2 regions of the Stenotrophomonas sp. YJH_SMC_101-4 genome follow, and region 2 is predicted to be linked to the other one. Evidence: predicted binding sites of a transcription regulator. Region 2 holds the regulator's gene; the other holds the start of a gene.
What was found. The regulator HrcA, encoded in region 2, represses chaperone genes, less so after heat shock. The targets are predictions, from matches to a motif close to TTNGCACTCNNNNNNNNNGAGTGCNAA.
Positions count from the first base shown of each region.

Region 1 (9,642 bases), on a different contig from region 2:
CTTGATCGGCAACGATCTGACCGGACGCTGGGACACCCGTTGGGATTTCGGCCGCAATCAACTGGCGCTGTGGACACCCGGTGGATTGAACCTGGAAGGACCGGGTTGCCAGCCCAATGCGCTGCCCGGCCGCACTGACGGCCTGCGCCAGTTCGGCTTCATCACGCTTGCACTGGGCGCGCCTGCGGTGGACGCCATCGCCGTGGTCGACACCGGTGCCGCGCAGACCGTCCTCAACGCCGAAGCAGCCCGCGCACTGGGGCTGCGCACCGACGGCAGCGACGCGCGGGTGCGGGTGCGTGAAAAGGGCACCGAAGGCCTGGGCGGCGGAAAGCAGGCAACCTGGCTGTACACCCTGCCCGGCATGACCGGCGGCGGCTGGCAGCACCCGTCGATGGAGGTCCGCATCAGCGAACTGCCAGTGTTCAAGGCGATCGGCCTGGAGGGTCGGCCGGCGCTGATCCTTGGTGCGGATGCAATGCGCGGCGGCCAGGTGGACATCGGTGCCGGCGCGGCCCGGATCTGCCTGCGCCGGCCGCAGGCCAGTTGACATCTGGCAATGACGCCAGCGGCAGCCTGGCGTAGCATCGCCGTGCGCCCCACCAGGAGTTCCACGCATGTGCCGTGCCACCCTGATGTTGCTGACGCTGCTCCCGCTGGCGGTACTGGCCGCGCCGCCACCCGTGCCCTCGCCCACTCGCATCGATGCCGAAGCACAGCGGCTGATGCAGGCGGCCCACGCGCGCGGCATGGCGCTGGCGGTGATCGATGGCGGCAAGGTGGTGCACGTGGCCGCCTACGGTGAACGCAACGCCGCAGGCGAGCCGCTGCGCACCGACACCGTGATGTACGCTGCGTCACTGACCAAGATGGCGTTCGGCCACCTGGTCGCACAGCTGGCGCAGGACGCGCGGATCGATCTGGATGCGAGCATCGCTACCGCCCTGGACAAACCGCTGCCGGACTATCCACCGGAACCGAAGAAGTACGCCGACTACAGCGTGCTGGCCGGCGATGCCCGCTGGCGCCAGCTCACCCCACGCCTGCTGCTCAACCATTCCAGTGGCTTTGCCAACTTCGGCTTCCTGGAGCCCGATGGGCGCCTGAAGTTCCACTTCGATCCGGGTAGTCGATATGGGTATTCCGGTGAAGGACTGATCCTGTTGCAGTTCGTGATCGAACGCGGGCGGCTGGGCGAGGATGTGGGTGCGTTGATGCAGCAGCGCGTGTTCGATCGCTTCGGCATGGCGCGCACCAGCATGCTGTGGCGCGCGGATTTCGCCGGCAACCTGGCCGATGGCTGGACCGCCGAAGGTAATACAGAGCCGCACGATGAACGCAGCCGCGTGCGTGCGGCTGGTTCAATGGATACCACCATCGCCGACATGGCCCGTTTCGCCGCTGGCTACGTGCGCGGCGATGGATTATCGGCGGCGATGCGCAGGGAGCTGGTGCGGCCGCAGCTGCAGATCACCAGCGCCAGCCAGTTCCCCACCCTGCAGCCGGAGCTGCCGAAGGCGCAGCAGCGCAGGGACCTGGCGGCTGGCCTGGGCGTGGTGACGTTTCTCGGCCCGCAGGGCGCAGGCTTCTACAAGGGCGGCCACGACGATGCGGTGGGCAATACGCTGGTATGCATGGAGCAGCACCAGCGCTGCGTGGTGATCCTGGGCAACGATGTGCGGGCAGAGGCGGCCTTCCCGGCCCTGGTGGCGTTCGTGCTGGGCGACACCGGCGTGCCGTGGCAGTGGGAGTACGGCGCGGCGAAAGCGTTTGTCAGATGATCGAAGCGTTACCGTTGCACACAGGTCCCGCAGTCGTGCAGCATGCAGACACGGACGCAATGCAGGAGACAGGATGAATCGCCCAGAGATCGATGCCATTGCCGAAGCGGTGTTGCAGCCGGATGCACGGCGTCTGCGCATCGCTGCACGCCATCGCCAGGCTGAACATCGGCAGCGACGTCAGCGGGTGGCAGCCGGCGCCAGTCTGATCGGGATGGCGGGGGGCCTGCTGCTTGCGCCGATCACGGGGCTGCCGTGGGTACAGGGGATGATTGCTGGCGGCGCGCTGTCCCTGCTGGCGGCCCACCTGTGGCTGCAGCGGCGCGAGGGCCGCGGGTAGACTTACACCTGGGAGCGGCATCCACGCATGGCGTGGATCTACTTTGATTCCGACCGGCCACAAAAAAAACCCCGCCTTCCGGCGGGGTTTTTCATTGCGGGGTGACAGCGGGGACTTAGAAGTCCATGCCGCCCATGCCACCCATGCCGCCCATGCCACCGGCGCCACCCATGGCCGGCTCGTCCTTCTTCGGAGCTTCGGCAACCATGGCTTCGGTGGTGATCATCAGGCCAGCGATCGACGCGGCGTTCTGCAGGGCCGAACGGGTCACCTTGGTCGGGTCCAGGATGCCGAACTGCAGCATGTCGCCGAACTCGCCGGTGGCGGCGTTGTAGCCGAAGCTGCCGGTGCCTTCCTTGACCTTGTTGATGATGACCGACGGTTCTTCACCGGCGTTGGCAACGATTTCGCGCAGCGGGGCTTCCATCGCACGCAGGGCGATCTGGATGCCGTGGTTCTGGTCTTCGTTGGCACCCTTCAGGCCGGCCAGTGCGGTGACCGCACGGACCAGGGCAACACCGCCGCCCGGGACCACGCCTTCTTCAACGGCTGCACGGGTCGCGTGCAGGGCGTCGTCGACGCGATCCTTCTTTTCCTTCATTTCGATTTCGGTCGAAGCACCGACCTTGATCACGGCAACGCCGCCGGCCAGCTTGGCCACGCGTTCCTGCAGCTTCTCGCGATCGTAATCGGAGGAGGTGTCCTGGATCTGGGTCTTGATCTGGCCGACGCGTGCGTCGACGGCAGCCTTGTCACCCACGCCATCGATGATGGTGGTGTTTTCCTTGGAGACCTGCACCTTCTTGGCGCGGCCCAGGTCCTTGATGGTGGCCTTTTCCAGCGACAGGCCAACTTCTTCGGAGATCACGGTGCCGCCGGTAAGCACGGCCATGTCTTCCAGCATCGCCTTGCGACGGTCGCCGAAGCCCGGAGCCTTGACGGCCACGACCTTGACGATGCCACGGATGGTGTTGACCACCAGGGTCGCCAGCGCTTCGCCTTCGACTTCTTCGGCAACGATCAGCAGCGGCTTGCCGGCCTTGGCGACGCCTTCCAGCACCGGCAGCAGGTCACGGACGTTGGAGATCTTCTTGTCGTGCAGCAGGATGAACGGGTCATCCAGGTCAGCAGTCTGCGACTGCTGGTTGTTGATGAAGTACGGGGACAGGTAGCCGCGGTCGAACTGCATGCCCTTGACCACGTCCAGCTCGTTGTCCAGGCCCGACCCTTCTTCAACGGTGATCACGCCTTCCTTGCCGACTTCCTTCATCGCGTCAGCGATGATCTGGCCGATCGACTCGTCCGAGTTGGCCGAGATGGTGCCGACCTGGGCAATCGCCTTGTCGTCGGCGGTCGGCTTGGAGATGGTCTTCAGCTCGGCAACGGCGGCCACGACGGCCTTGTCGATACCGCGCTTGAGGTCCATCGGGTTCATGCCGGCGGCAACAGCCTTGGCACCTTCGCGGATCAGGGCCTGGGCCAGCACGGTGGCGGTGGTGGTGCCGTCGCCGGCGTCGTCGTTGGTGCGCGAAGCAACTTCCTTCACCATCTGCGCGCCCATGTTCTCGAACTTGTCAGCCAGTTCGATTTCCTTGGCGACGGAGACGCCGTCCTTGGTGATGGTCGGCGCGCCGAAGCTCTTTTCCAGCACGACGTTGCGGCCCTTCGGGCCCAGGGTGGCCTTGACGGCATTGGCGAGAACGTTGACGCCGCGCACCATGCGCGAACGGGCGTCTTCACCGAAACGAATATCCTTGGCAGCCATTGCGATTACCTCGATGTTTGCGCCGGGCCGGGCCCGGCGACGAAAAGGGATGTCTTACAGAAAAGCAGGTCGCGCCGAGGCTCAGCCGATGATGGCGAGCACGTCGTCTTCGCGCAGGACCTTGTACTCGACGCCTTCGCTCTTGTACGAGCTGCCGGCGTACTGGCCGTAGATGACCTTGTCGCCAACCTTCAGCGACGGCGCGCGCACGTTGCCGTTGTCCAGCGGCTTGCCCGGGCCGACGGCCACAACTTCACCCTTGGTGGACTTTTCCTTGGCCGAGTCGGGGATGACGATGCCACCGGCGGAGATTTCGTCGGCTTCGATCGGCTTGACCACAACGCGGTCGTGCAGCGGCTTGATGCTCATGAGAGACCTCTTAAGTTATTGATTGGTCTGAAAAAGTCCGGCGATGTTAGCAGTCACACCAGGCGAGTGCCAGCAACGCGCGTGAAAAAGCCCGACAAGTCGGGAGCACGACAGAGATGGAGACCTCCACAGGCCTTTCAAGGGCCGATCCCGAAATTTTTCTCCGGACCCGCAAACCTCCTTCCCTGCGTGGACGCCTGTATAGGGATGCAACGCGGCAAGCCAAGGGGGGAACGGGTGACATTTGGTGACCAATGTCCCACTGTCAGATATCTGACGTTCATTTACGACAAAGTGTCACTGGATCGGCCTTAGGCTCGGCCGCGCATTCCCAATCACAAGGAGTTGTCGATGCGATTGCTGTCCCCGCTTGCCGCCGCCTGCCTGCTGGCGCTGGCCGCCGCGCCGGCCCAGGCCGAGGTCTTCATCAATGAACTGCACTATGACGACAGCACCGCCGCCGGTGACGTCGGCGAAGCGATCGAGGTCGTAGCCACCGCCGGTGAGGATCTGTCCGGCTACCGCCTCTACCTCTACAACGGCAGCACTCCGTCGGCCGCCACGGTCTACGCCAACAACCCGGTTCCGGCCGGCACCGCCGCCGGTTGCGGCAGCGCCACCCTGGCCGTGGTCAGCTACCCGACCAACGGCCTCCAGAACGGCCCGAACGACGGCATCGCCCTGGTCGATGCCAGCGGCAAGGTGGTCCAGTTCCTCAGCTACGAGGGCGCCATCACCGCCTCCGGTGGCCCTGCCGCCGGCATGACCAGCCAGAACATCCCGGTGGCCGAGACCAACAGCACCGCGCCGGGCACCTCGCTGCAGCTGACCGGCAGCGGCAGCCAGTACGCCCACTTCACCTGGGCCGAATCGGCCGGGCAGACGTTTGGCAGCTGCAACAACGGCCAGACCTTCAGCGGCGGCGGCACCCCGGGCCCGAACACGCCGCCGTCGGTGTCCACCACCACCCCGGCACAGGGCAGCAGCACCTTCCCGGCCGCGGCCGATCTGGAAGTGGTGTTCAGCGAAACCGTGAACCTGGCCAGTGGCGCATTCGCGCTGAGCTGCGGCACCTCCGGCAGCGTGCCGCTGACCTTCCCGGCCAGCGGCCGCAGCGTGAAACTGTCCACCAACACCGCGCTGGTGGCCGGTGAAGCCTGCCGCTTCGATATCCGCGCCGCGCGCATCACCGACCTGCAGGGCGCGCATCCGGCGGCCGACAGCCGCATCGCGTTCACCGTGGCCAGCACCGGCGGCAACCCCGACCCGGGCAATCCGGGTGTACCGGCCGGCTATTACTCCAAGGTCAACACCAGCAGCCCCAGCCAGCTGCGCTGCTCGCTGCACGCCACCATCAAGGGCCATACCGCCTATCCGTACAGCGGCTCGGGCACCAGCACCTGGACCATCCTGGAAATCGCCGACGAGGATCCGAACAATTCCGGCAGGATCCTGGATGCGTATCGCAACCGCAGCTACGCCAAGGTGACCGACCGCGCCGGCAGCGGCAGTGGCCTGAAGTACAACCGCGAGCACACCTGGCCGAACTCGCTGGGCTTTGCCACCACCACCGGTGACAAGGGCCTGCCGTACGCGCCGTATACCGACACCCACATGCTGTACCTGACCGACGCGCAGTGGAACGCCGACCGTGGCAACAAGCCGTTCGGCAAGTGCGACGCCAACTGCGGCGAGCGCGCCACCGAGGCCAACAACGGCCAGGGCGGCGGCAGCGGCGGTTACCCGGGCAACTCCAACTGGGTACGCACGCCGGACGGCAACACCGGCACCTTCGAGGTGTGGGGCAAGCGCAAGGGCGACATGGCGCGTGCGGTGCTGTACATGGCCATCCGCTACGAGGGCGGCAAGGATGCGGCGACCGGCCAGTCCGAGCCGGACCTGGAGCTGACCGACGACCGCAGCAAGATCGTCAAGACCAGCAGTTCGCCGGCCTACATGGGCCTGCTGTCCACGCTGATCGACTGGCACTTGTCCGATCCGCCGGATGATGCCGAACGTGCGCGCAATGACGTGATCTACAGCTTCCAGGGCAACCGCAATCCGTTCATCGACCACCCCGAGTGGGCGACCCCGGGCCTGTTCACCTCGGCCAAGCCGGCTACCTGCCAGCTGGCCAACTGACCGCGCAACGCAGCGGTCCATCGCCGCCGCCGGGCCCAGACCCGGCGGCGGCCCTATACTCGACGGTCATGTCGACCGTCGATCCCGTCCTGCTGCTGTTGACCACCTGCCCGGACCGGGCCAGTGCCGAGCGCATCGCGCACGCGCTGGTCGGCGAGCGCCTGGCCGCGTGCGTGACCCGCCTCGATGGCGCGCAGTCGACCTACCGCTGGCAGGGCGAGGTGACCACCGACGCCGAGCTGCAACTGCTGGTGAAGACCACCGCAAGCCGCGTCGATGACGCGATTGCCCGGATCGTCGAACTGCATCCGTATGAACTCCCGGAGTGCATCGCGGTCGAAACCCGGGCCGGCCTGCCGGCGTATCTGGACTGGATCCGGGCACAGACCCGGGAGGACACTGATTGAAGACTCTGTTTGCGCGTGGCGCCGCCTTGTGCGCCCTGATGTGGCTCTCGCTGCCCGCCTTCGCCCTGGATGAGAAGGACCTGCTGCCGGTGGACCAGGCGTTCGCGCTGACCGCCACCGCCCCCGAGCGCGGCCAGGTGCAACTGCAGTTCAAGATCGCACCCGGCTACTACCTGTATCGCCACCGCACCAGCGTCAAGGCTGATCCGGCGTTCAACGCCGGCGCGCTGCAGATGCCCAAGGGCGACAAGCACCACGACGATTTCTTCGGCGAAGTCGAAACCTATCGCGAACGCCTGCAGGCCACCCTGCCCGGCACGCCGACCGACGCCGCCGGCACCATCAGCCTGGAAGTGCGTTACCAAGGCTGCGCCGATGCCGGTGTCTGCTACCCGCCGCAGAAGCGCGTGGTGCAGGTCACCCTGCCCGGTAGCGGCGCACAGGCCGCGGCCCCTGCCGCGCGTGCCGGTGCCGCCAGCCCGTTCAACAACCCGCTGGCCGGTGCCGGCAACAGCGGCGGCCTGCGCCTGCCGGGTGCCGCCAGCAACAGCCAGGCGCTGCCGCTTCCTTCGGAGCAGGCGTTCGGCTTCGACGCCATCGCCAGTGACGGCAACACCCTGCTGCTGCGCTTCAGCCCGGCGCCGGGCTACTACCTGTATCGCGACCGCACTTCAGTGAAGCTGGACGGCAGCACCGGCGTGCTGGCCGACAAGCTGCGCTGGCCGGCCGCACAGTCGCATCGCGACGAGCATTTCGGCGATGTCTCGGTCTACTTCAACCAGGTGGAAGTGCCGCTGCCGCTGCGCCGCGCCGTCGCCGATGCGGTCGACAGCACCCTGGTGGTGACTTTCCAGGGCTGCCAGACCGATGGCATCTGTTACCCGCCGATGACCCGCCGGGTGAAGCTGTCGATCCCGGCCGGCAAGATCAACGCCAGCACCGATCAGTCGCCGCCGCGCAACGAGGTGATCAGTCCGCTGCCTACCGCCAGCGGCGCACCACGCGAAGCCGCCAACGGCGCCCCGTTGCGCCTGCTGCCGACGGTGCCCAATACGGATGCCAGCACCCCGGCCGTTGCAGGCGCCGAAAACGGCAATGAGTTCGCTGCCGATGCGCGCGGTGACAACGCCCTGCGCACGCGCCCACCGGCGACCACGCCGAATCCGGACCGTTCGTTCGTTTGGGTGCTGCTGCTGGCCCTGGCCGGTGGCCTGGTACTGAACCTGATGCCCTGCGTGCTGCCGATCCTCTCGCTGAAGGTGCTGAGCCTGGCGCAGAGTGGCGAAAGCCCGCAGCGCGCGCGCAGCCACGCCCTCTGGTACACGTTGGGCGTACTGGTCGCGTTCGCGGTGATCGGCGCGTTGATGGTCGGCCTGCGCGCGATCGGCAACGCCGTCGGCATCGGCTTCCAGCTGCAGCACCCGGGCGTGGTGGCGGTGCTGGCCTACATCATGTTCGCGGTGGGCCTGAGCCTGTCCGGCGTATTCACCCTCGGCGGTGGTATCGGCAACCTGGGCCAGTCGCTGGCCAGCCGCAGTGGCCCGGCCGGTGACTTCTTCACCGGTGCGCTGGCCTGCGTGGTCGGCAGTGCCTGCGTCGGCCCGTTCATGGGCGGCGCGATCGCCTACGCGTTCATTGCCCCGCCGCTGAAGGCGATGACCGTGTTCCTGTTCCTCGGCCTGGGCCTGGCGCTGCCGTTCCTGCTGATCGGCTTCGTGCCGGCACTGGCGCGCCGCCTGCCCAAGCCGGGCCCGTGGATGGAGACGCTCAAGCACGTGCTGGCCTTCCCGATGTACGCCACCGCGCTGTGGCTGCTGTGGGTGCTGGGCAAGCAGCGTGGCGTGGACGGCATGGCGCTGGTGCTGGGTGGCCTGCTGCTGCTGGCCTTCGGCCTGTGGCTATTCGAGCGCAACCGCTGGACCGGCTCGCGCGCCGTCACCCTGCTGGGTGTGCTGCTGGCGATCGGCGCACTGGTTCCGGCCTGGGGCGTGACCCAGCTGGCACCGCCGGCGCGCGCCGCGCAGGCGGCCACCGACAACATGGTCGAATACTCGCCGCAACTGCTGGACCGCCTGCGTGCTGACAAGCGCGTGGTGTTCGTGAACATGACCGCGGACTGGTGCGTGAGCTGCAAGGCCAACGAGCGCGCCGTGCTGTCGCGGCCGGAGTTCAAGGAACTGCTCAAGCGCACCAACGCGGTGTACATGCGCGGGGACTACACCAACGTCGATCCGCAGATCACCACGTTCCTGGAAGAGCACAAGGCCGTGGGCGTGCCGCTGTACGTGGTGTATGGCCCCGGCGCGCCGCCGACCGTGCTGCCGACCCTGCTGACCCAGGCGGTGGTCGAGGAAGCGCTGCTGCGCACCGCACGATGAAGTGGCAACGGCCAGCGCTGCTGTGGACAGCGGTGCTGGCCGCCGGCCTTGGACTGTGGGCCGGGCATCGATTGGCACCGGCGCCGGTGACGCCTGAGGCCGTGCCGGCGGAGCCTGCCGGTGCGGCCGCGGCGCCGGTCCTGCAGGTTGGCGACAGCCTGCCCGCCTTGTCGCTGCCCGATCTTGAAGGCCGGCCGCTGGACCTGCGCCAGCACGCTGCCGGTCGCCCGCTGTTGATCAATGTCTGGGCCAGCTGGTGCGCTCCGTGCGTGGAAGAAATGCCGGAGCTTGCCCGCTTCGCCCATGCCCAGGGCGACAACGGCGTGCAGGTGCTGGGCCTGGCACTGGATACCCCGGAAGACGTGCGCGGTTTCCTGCAGCGTGTCCCGGTGGATTACCCGATCGTGATCGAGACCCCGGGGCCGCGCGATGCCAGCGTGCAGCTGGGCAATACACAGGG
Region 1 covers NZ_JCAFTP010000003.1:431,990-441,631, reverse strand. Annotated here, with positions in the region: gene AC5P8D_RS12880 (pepsin/retropepsin-like aspartic protease family protein) at 1-550, shown strand, start outside; gene AC5P8D_RS12875 (serine hydrolase domain-containing protein) at 618-1,781, shown strand; gene AC5P8D_RS12870 (hypothetical protein) at 1,855-2,121, shown strand; gene groL (chaperonin GroEL) at 2,237-3,886, opposite strand; gene AC5P8D_RS12860 (co-chaperone GroES) at 3,968-4,255, opposite strand; gene AC5P8D_RS12855 (endonuclease) at 4,607-6,397, shown strand; gene cutA (divalent-cation tolerance protein CutA) at 6,466-6,804, shown strand; gene AC5P8D_RS12845 (protein-disulfide reductase DsbD family protein) at 6,801-9,182, shown strand; gene AC5P8D_RS12840 (TlpA family protein disulfide reductase) at 9,179-9,642, shown strand, end outside.
Region 1: AC5P8D_RS12860 (co-chaperone GroES) is a predicted target of HrcA. The motif match lies at 4,302-4,328, and genes of this name have one in related genera.

Region 2 (9,642 bases):
GTACTGGCCGGACGCGGTGTGCCCAGGTGCAGTGCATACCAGCGGCCCACATAGGTCAGCAATGCGATGCCGATCAGGGCGGCGCCGGCAAACCACGATGCGGCATGCTGGCCATACGGCACGATCACCGCCGCGGCAATCAGCGGGCCCAGCGCGGTACCGAAGTTGCCGCCGACCTGGAACACCGACTGTGCAAAACCATGGCGACCGCCCGAGGCCAGCCGCGCGATGCGCGAGGCTTCCGGATGGAAGATGGCCGAACCAATGCCGACCATCGCCGCCGCCATCAGCACCACCGCATAGTTCGGTGCGAAACCGAGCAGCAGCATGCCGCACAGGGTCGAGGCCATGCCGATCGGCAGCGAGTACGGCGCCGGGCGGCGGTCGGTGGCCATGCCGATCAAGGGCTGGAAGATCGAGGCGGTGAGCTGGTAGGTCAGCGTGATCAGGCCGATCTGGGTGAAGCTCAGGTTGAAGCCGCCCTTGATCACCGGATAGATGGCCAGGATCAGCGACTGCATCATGTCGTTGACGACATGCGAGGTGGAAATGGCGGCCAGCACGCCGGGGGCCACCGGGCGTGAGGTCGTTGCGGGAGAAGCCAGGGTCGACATGGACACAGTCAGTTTGGGGGCGAGCCACGCATGCTACGGTGACCTCCCCCTCCCTTCTGCCGCGTTCGGGTCATGGCATATCGCAAAAAGGACACCCCCTGCCCGGTCCGCGAGACTGCGCCGTGGAACGAGGTTCCGGTGCACCGCCCAGTGACCTGCCGCGCCCGCCACTACAAGCCCGGCACCCACATCGCGCCCCACCGGCACCGCCGTCACCAGCTGGTGTTCGCCATGTCCGGACTGATGGTGGTGCGTGCGGACGGCGGCCGCTGGGTGGTGCCCTCGACCCGCGCGATCTGGGTCCCGGCCGGCATGGCCCATGCGGTGGACTGCGTCGCCGAAGTACACATGCGCAGCCTGTACGTGGAGCCGGACTTCGCGCCGCAGCTGCCGGACGAGGCGTTCGCAGTACAGGTAGCACCGCTGCTGCGCGAGCTGCTGCTGGCCGCCAGCCTGATCGAGACCGCGCATGTGGACGACAGCCGCGACGGCCGCCTGGTGCGCCTGCTGCTGGACGAGCTGCACCGCATGGACGTGCTGCCGCTGCACCTGCCCTCCCCCACCGACCCGCGCCTGCAGCGGATCTGCCAGCACATCCAGAAGCATCCCGGCGACGACGCCACGCTGCAGGATTGGGCGCAGGCGCTGCAGGTGGACGTGAAAACCATCCAGCGCCATTTCGCCAGCGAACTGGGCATGACGTTCGGCCAGTGGCGACAACAGGCGCGGCTGCTGGCCGCGATGGAACGGCTGGCGGTCGGCGACAAGGTCATCGATGTCGCGCTGGCGATGGGTTACGACAGCCCAAGCGCGTTCACCAGCATGTTCAAGCGGCAGCTGGGGCAGACACCCGCGGCGTTTTTCCGCTGACCGCAAACGAAAACGCCGGGCATGGCCCGGCGCTAGCGTTCAACGCTTGTGTTGAAAACTCAGGACGTCATCCGGTCCCAGAAGCCCTTCACGCCATCGATGAAGGTGGCCGACTTCGGCGAATGCTTGCGCGCTTCCTCGCCGACGAAGGTGGCTTCGAACTGCTCCAGCAGCTTGCGCTGCTCGTTGGTGAGGTTGACCGGGGTCTCCACCACCACACGGCAGTACAGGTCGCCCTCGCTGCGGCTGCGCACCGAACGTACGCCCTTGCCACGCAGGCGGAACAGCTTGCCGGTCTGGGTCTCGGCCGGGATGCGGATCTCCGCCTCGCCGCCCAGCGTGGCCACGCGCACGGTGTCGCCCAGTGCGGCCTGCGAGATGCGGATCGGCACTTCGCAGTGCAGGTCGTCGCCATCGCGCTGGAAGATCGCATGCTCGCGCACGCGCACTTCCACGTACAGATCACCCGGCGGCGTACCGGCCGGACCGGCTTCGCCCTCGCCCTGCAGGCGGATGCGGTCGCCGGTGTCGGCGCCGGCCGGCACCTTCACCGACAGCACCTTGTCTTCCTCGACACGGCCGTTGCCATGGCAGGTCTTGCAGGGCTTGGCGATGATCTGGCCACGGCCGCCGCAGTTGTGGCAGGCCTGCTGCATGGCGAAGATGCCGCGCTGGATGCGCACCTGGCCACGGCCATGGCAGACGTTGCAGGTCTCGACCTTGCCGTCTTCGGAGCCACTGCCATCGCAGTCGCCGCACTCGGCCAGGGTCGGAATCTCGATGCGGCGCTCGACGCCGCGCACGGCTTCTTCCAGGTCCAGCTCCATCACGTAGCCGATGTCGGCGCCGCGACGGGCCTGGCGCGGACCACCGCCGCCACCAAAGATGTTGCCGAAGATATCACCGAAGATATCGTTCATGTCCGGGCCGCCCGGACCACCGCCGCCCATGCCGTGCTCGAACGCCGCGTGGCCGTGGCTGTCATACATGCGGCGCTTGTTGCCGTCGGACAGTACTTCGTAGGCTTCCTTGCACTCCTTGAAGGAGGCTTCGGCCGCCGTATCGCCCGGGTTGCGGTCCGGGTGGAACTTCATCGCGCAGCGGCGGTAAGCCTTCTTCAGCTCGTCGTCGGTGGCGGTGCGGGCAACGCCCAGCACTTCGTAGTAATCGCGCTTGCTCATATCGTGAATCGGGTTCCGGAAAGTCGGGATTCGTCAAAGCGGAAGAGCGGAACCAGGTCCGCTCTTGCGTCGGGCGCCCCGACACGCCGGTGGGCGGTCAGGACCCTGATGCGACAACGGGACGCTGATGGCCAGCGTCCCGTGTCGGTCCGGATCAGGACTTCTTGTCGTCCTTGACTTCGGTGAACTCGGCGTCGACCACGTCATCCTGCGCCTTGCCTGCGTTGCCGGCGTCGGCACCCGGCGCAGCACCGCCCTGGTCGGCCGAAGCGGCAGCGAACAGCGACTGGCCAGCTTCTTCCAGCGCCTTCGACTTGGCTTCGATCTGTGCCTTGTCGTCACCCTTCATCGCGGTTTCCAGATCGGCCAGGGCCGCCTCGACCTTGCCGATCACTTCGCCACCGACCTTGCTGCCGTGCTCGGTGATCGCGCTGCGGGTGCCGTGGATCAGGGCGTCGGCCTGGTTGCGGGCCTGCACCAGTTCCTGGAACTTCTTGTCTTCTTCGCGGTTGGCTTCCGCGTCGGCGACCATGCGTGCGATCTCTTCCTCGGACAGGCCCGAACCGGCCTTGATCTCGACCTTCTGTTCCTTGTTGGTCTTCTTGTCCTTGGCCGACACGTGCAGGATGCCGTTGGCGTCGATGTCGAAGGACACTTCCACCTGCGGCAGGCCGCGCGGGGCCGGCTCGATGCCGGACAGGTCGAACTTGGCCAGCGACTTGTTGAAGCGGGCCTGTTCGCGCTCACCCTGCAGCACGTGCACGGTCACGGCCGACTGGTTGTCCTCGGCGGTGGAGAACACCTGCGAGGCCTTGGTCGGGATGGTGGTGTTCTTCTCGATGATCTTGGTGAACACGCCACCCATGGTTTCGATGCCCAGCGACAGCGGGGTCACGTCCAGCAGCAGCACGTCCTTGACGTCGCCACCCAGCACGCCGCCCTGGATCGCCGCACCCAGTGCCACGGCCTCGTCGGGGTTGACGTCCTTGCGCGGTTCCTTGCCGAAGAACTCGGTCACCGCCTGCTGCACCTTCGGCATGCGGGTCTGGCCGCCGACCAGGATCACTTCGCTGATGTCGCTCGAACGCAGGCCGGCATCGTTCAGGGCGACGCGGCACGGCTCGATCGACTTCTTGATCAGGTCGTCCACCAGCGCTTCCAGCTTGGCGCGGGTCAGCTTGATGTTCAGGTGCTTCGGACCCGACGCGTCAGCGGTGACGTACGGCAGGTTCACTTCGGTCTGCTGGGCGCTGGACAGCTCGATCTTGGCGCGCTCGGCAGCGTCCTTCAGGCGCTGCAGGGCCAGCGGATCCTTGCGCAGGTCGATGCCCTGGTCCTTGTTGAACTCTTCAACCAGGTACTCGATGACGCGGTTGTCGAAGTCTTCGCCGCCCAGGAAGGTGTCGCCGTTGGTGGCCAGCACTTCGAACTGCTTTTCGCCGTCGACGTTGGCGATCTCGATCACCGAGACGTCGAAGGTGCCGCCGCCCAGGTCGTACACCACGATCTTGCGATCCTTGTTGTCGCCCTTGTCCAGGCCATAGGCCAGCGCGGCCGCGGTCGGCTCGTTGATGATGCGCTTGACGTCCAGACCGGCGATGCGGCCGGCGTCCTTGGTCGCCTGGCGCTGGCTGTCGTTGAAGTAGGCCGGCACGGTGATGACCGCTTCGGTGACCTTCTCACCGAGGAAGTCCTCGGCGGTCTTCTTCATCTTTTCCAGCACCTTGGCCGAGATTTCCTGCGGCGCCATCTTCTTGCCGTCGCTGGTGGCCACCCAGGCATCGCCATTGTCATGGGCGAGGATGCTGTAGGGGACGTGCGCGATGTCCTTCTGCACTTCGGCGTCGGTGAACTTGCGGCCGATCAGGCGCTTCACCGCGTAGAAGGTGTTCTTCGGGTTGGTCACGGCCTGGCGCTTGGCCGAGGCGCCGACCAGGACTTCGCCGTCCTTGGTGTAGGCGACGATCGACGGGGTGGTGCGATCGCCTTCCGAATTCTCGATGACGCGGGCCTTGCCGCCGTCCATGATCGCCACGCACGAGTTGGTGGTGCCGAGGTCGATACCAATGATCTTGCCCATGGGGGAGACTCCTGAGGATGCTTGTTGGGGTCAGTCCGGCCGTTCGGCCGGTGGATGAATACGATGTGGGGGAGGCTCGTGGAACATTCAAGCCATCTCCCGAACGCTGTGTTCAGCGCCTGGAAAACCTTGCCAGGCATGGCCTGGCTCGACCGGGGCCGGGCATCACCCGGCCCAGTCAATCAATCGGCGGCCACCACCACCAGCGCCGGCCGCAGCAGGCGCTCGTTCAGCAGGTAGCCCTTCTGGAACACGGTCACCACGCTGCCCGGGGCGGCGCCCGGGGCCGGCACCTGGCTGATGGCCTGGTGGTGTTCCGGGTTGAACGGCTGGCCAGTCGGGTCCAGCAGGACCAGACCGTTGTCGGCGGCAACCTTCAGCAGCTGCTTGTAGGTCAGCTCCAGGCCTTCGCGCAGCGGGTGCGGGTCGTCGCCGGCGGCCTTCAGGCCGGCATCCAGGCTGTCGAACACCGGCAGCAGCTCGCCGAGCAGCTTCTCGTTGGCGAACTTGCGGGCCTGCTCGATGTCACGGGCCACGCGCTTGCGCTGGTTCTCCAGGTCGGCGCGCTCACGCAGCGCATCGGCCTTGATCTGCTCGACTTCGGCGCGCAGGCGCTCCACTTCGTCGTTGACGCCGGCGGCGGCAGCCGCATCAGCGGCACTCTGCTGGGATTCGATATCTGGCTGTTCGTGGTTCATGTCTGGGTCCCTGGCGGTCACTCTCCGCCTCCACCCACCCTAGTGTGGGCGGGATGCTGCGTTTCAAGCGTCGGATGTTCCGGGAGTGCGCCCGGCGGGTGAAAAGGCCGCGCCGAGCACATCGGCGGTGGCCTGCACCAGCGGGATCATGCGGTCGTAGGCCATCCGCTTGGGGCCGATCACCCCCAGCACGCCCAGCACCTGGCCGTTGGCGGTGTACGGGGCGGTGACCAGCGAGACGCCCTGCAGCGGCATCATCCCCGTCTCCTCGCCGATGAAGATGCGCACGCCCGGCGCCTGGATGGTCCGCTCCAGCAGCTGCAGGATCTCGCGCTTGCTGGAGAACAGCTCGAACAGTTCACGCAGGCGCTCCAGGTCGGACAGGTCCTGCACCCCCATCAGGCGGGTCTGGCCGGCCACCAGCATGTCGTCGGCCGCTGGCTGCAGGGCCTGCTCGGCCAGCTCGATGCTGTGCGCCAGCAGCTGTTCCAGCTCGGAGCGGGCGTCGCGCAACTCCAGCAGCAGGCGGGTGCGGATCTCGGCCATCGGCAGGCCGGCGAAATGGGCGTTGAGGTAGTTGGCGACCTGCTCCAGCTGGCCTGGCGCGAACTCCTGCCGGGTCTCGATGACCCGGTTCTGCACCTCGTTGTCGGCGAACACCAGGATCGCCAGTACGCGGCGCCCGTCCAGCGCCACGAAATCGATCTGGCGGAAGGCGAACTGCTCGCGCCGCGGCGCGCTGACCACGCCGACGAAGTGGCTCATGGCCGACAGCAGCTCCGAGGCGCTGCCGAGCAGGGCCTGGGTGCTGCCGCCGCCAGCCAGTTCCTGACGCAACCGGGCCAGCTCGCCCTCGCCCGGCGGCTGCATCTGCAGCAGGCTGTCGACGAACACCCGGTAGCCGTGTGCGGTCGGGACGCGCCCGGCCGAGGTGTGCGGCGAGGCCAGCAGCCCCAGGTCCTCCAGGTCGCCGAGGATGTTGCGGATGGTGGCCGGGCTGACCTCCAGGCCGGCCACGCGCGCCAACGTCTGCGAGCCGACCGGCTCACCGTCCTGGATGTAACGCGCGATCAGCGTGCGCAGCAGATGGCGCGCACGCGGGGCAAGCTGGTCGGGAGAACCGTGCATGGAATCAACCTGTGAGACACGGACACTAGATAATGGCGGCGCATCACCTTGGCAAGTCATTGGACCTCCCTCGCCCACGTGCTAGCGTTGCGCGGCTGCTGATACCCCCTTACCCATGCTCAGACATCTTTCGATCAAGGATTTTGCCGTCGTCCGCGCCACCGAACTGGAGTTCGGGCCAGGCATGACCGTCGTTTCAGGCGAGACCGGCGCCGGCAAGTCGCTGATGGTCGACGCGCTGGGCTTCCTGTCCGGCCTGCGCGCCGACAGCGGCGTGGTCCGCCACGGCGCCGCGCGCGCCGAGCTTTCGGCCGAGTTCGCGCTGGACCAGCTGCAGGCCGCGCGCCAGTGGCTGGCCGACAACGAGCTGGACGACGAAGAACAATGCCAGCTGCGCCGCGTGATCCGTGCCGACGGCGGTTCGCGGGCGTGGATCAATGGCCGCCCGGTGACCCTGGCCCAGCTGGGCGACCTGGCCTCGTTGCTGGTGGAGATCCACGGCCAGCACGAACAGCAGGCCCTGCTGGCGCGCCCGTCGCAGCTGGCCCTGCTGGATGCCTATGCCGGCAACGAGAACGAGCGCCGCCAGGTGCGCCGCGCCGCGGCCGCATGGCAGGCACTGGTCGATGAATCGCTGGCGCTGTCGCAACAGGGCGACGTGAGTGACCGGATCGGCTTCCTGGAGCACCAGCTGCGCGAACTGGACCGCGAAGACCTGGAGCCGGAGTCGATCGTGGCGCTCGGTGCCAGCCATCGCCGCCAGGCCCACGCCAGCGCCCTGCTGAGCGCCTGCCAGGCCGCCAGCAACCAGCTCAACGGCGATGACGGCAGCTCCGCGCTGGACCTGCTGCAGCAGGTGCGCCACGAGCTGTCGCGCCTGATCGAACACGACCCGCGCCTGGGCGAGGTGGACGGCCTGATCGAGAACGCCTCGATCCAGCTGCACGAAGCCCTGTCGCTGCTGGACCGGGTGCACGATGACCTCGATGCCGACCCGGAGCAGTTCGAAGAGAACGAGCGCCGTCTCGGCCGCCTGCACGACCTGGCCCGCAAGCACCGCGTGCCGATGGACGAGCTGGGCGCGCAGCGCGAGCGCATGCACGCCGAAGTGGAGCAGCTGCGCGGCGCCGACGAACGCCTGCAGCGCCTGGCCGGCGAGATCGACAAGGCCGCCGCCGACTGGCGTGTGCAGGCTGAAGTGCTGACCGCCAGCCGTCGCAGCGCTGCTGCCGAACTGTCGGCCACCACCACCGGCATCATCGCCGAGCTCGGCATGGGCGGTGGCCAGTTCCTGATCGAGCTGGAGCCGCAGGATGCCGGCAAGCCCGATCCGCAGGGTGCCGAGCGCGTGGAGTTCCTGGTCGCGGCCAATGCCGGCCAACCGCCGCGCGCCCTGCGCAAGGTCGCCTCGGGCGGTGAACTGTCGCGTATCTCGCTGGCCATCGAAGTCGCCGCGCTGGACCTGGATGCGGTGCCGACCATGGTGTTCGACGAGGTCGACTCCGGCATCGGCGGCGCCGTGGCCGACATTGTCGGCCAGAAGCTGCGTGCCCTCGGCGAGAAGCGCCAGGTGCTGTGCGTGACCCACCTGCCACAGGTCGCCTCCAAGGGCCACGCGCATTACCGGGTCAGCAAGGCGCCAGTGGAAGGCATGACCCAGAGCGCAGTGGAAAAGCTGGACAGCAAGGCGCGCGAGGAAGAGCTGGCACGCATGCTCGGCGGCGTGGAAGTGAGCAAGGAAGCGCGCGCCGCCGCACGCAAGCTGCTGCAGGTGTAACGCCGACCGGGCCGAGCATGGGCTCGGCTCTACAGGAACGTCCCGAACGAAACCGACATGTAGAGCCGAGCCCATGCTCGGCTTCTGTCCGCCGGCGCTCTCACCCCAAGGGCCGTGCCAGGTCCACCGTTTCCACCAGGTAATCCAGGAACGCGCGCACCCGCAGCGGCAGGTAGCCGCCCTGCCCCAGGAACACCGCGTGCACCTCTTCCAGGTCACCGGGATTGGCTTCCTCCAGCACCGGCAGCAGGCGTCCGGCAGCGATGTCGGCCTGCACCTGGAACGCTGCCAGCCGTGCCATGCCCAGACCACCCAGCACCAGCTGCCGCAGTGCATCACCGTTGCTGGCGCGGGCATTGCCACTGGGCAGCACCATCCGCTCGCGTCCGTCCTGCAGCAATGGCCAGCCCTGCATCGCCCGAGCATGGCCGATGTCCAGCCGATTGTGCGACTGCAGCTCCTCAGCGTCGCGCGGCAGCCCATGCCGCTGCGCGTAGGCCGGCGCGGCCACGATCATCATCCGCGTCGCGCCCAGCCGCCGCGCCACCAGGCTGGAGCTCTTCAGCGGCCCGGCCCGCACCGCCACATCGGTGCGCTGCTCCAGCAGGTCGATCACCTCGTCGTTGAGGGTCAGGTCCACGCCCACCTGCGGGTTGCGCTCCAGGAACGCCGGCAGCAGCGGCAACAGGAAGTGCTGGCCAAACGGCACGTTGGAATTGACCCGCAGCCGTCCGCGCGGCTCGGCATGTGCGCTGGCGCAGCGTTCGGCCTCCTCCAGGTCGGCCAGCACGCGCAGGCCACGTTCATAGAACGCGCAGCCTTCCGGGGTCAGCTGTAGCTGGCGGGTGGAGCGTTGCAGCAGGCGCGTGCCCAGCCGCTGTTCCAGCCGGGCCACCAGCTTGCTCACCGCCGAGGGCGTCATGTCCAGGGTGCGGGCGGCGGCGGAGAAGCCACCGGTCTCGATCACCCGCACGAACACTTCCAGCTCGCCGGATCGGTTGATGTCTGGTCGCGCCATGGCAATGAATCCAGTTCACAGATGATTATCCATGCGCAGTCTAGTTCACAGATAACCACGGAATCACCATGGTGTTCCCTCCACCCGGGACCGCCCGATGAACCGCCTGAGCCACCTTACCGCCACCACCCTGCTCGCCCTGTCCGGCGTCGCCAGTGCCGCATCCGCCCCGCACTGGGTTGCCAGCTGGCAGGCCAGCCCGCAACCGGTCTGGGGCGCGGATTTTCTGTTCCCGACCCTGGTCCCGGCCACGTTGCATGACCAGACCTTCCGCCA
Region 2 covers NZ_JCAFTP010000002.1:942,509-952,150, reverse strand. Annotated here, with positions in the region: gene AC5P8D_RS10740 (MFS transporter) at 1-614, opposite strand, end outside; gene AC5P8D_RS10735 (AraC family transcriptional regulator) at 687-1,484, shown strand; gene dnaJ (molecular chaperone DnaJ) at 1,544-2,665, opposite strand; gene dnaK (molecular chaperone DnaK) at 2,820-4,745, opposite strand; gene grpE (nucleotide exchange factor GrpE) at 4,928-5,443, opposite strand; gene hrcA (heat-inducible transcriptional repressor HrcA) at 5,507-6,571, opposite strand; gene recN (DNA repair protein RecN) at 6,687-8,348, shown strand; gene AC5P8D_RS10705 (LysR family transcriptional regulator) at 8,449-9,366, opposite strand; gene AC5P8D_RS10700 (SGNH/GDSL hydrolase family protein) at 9,464-9,642, shown strand, end outside.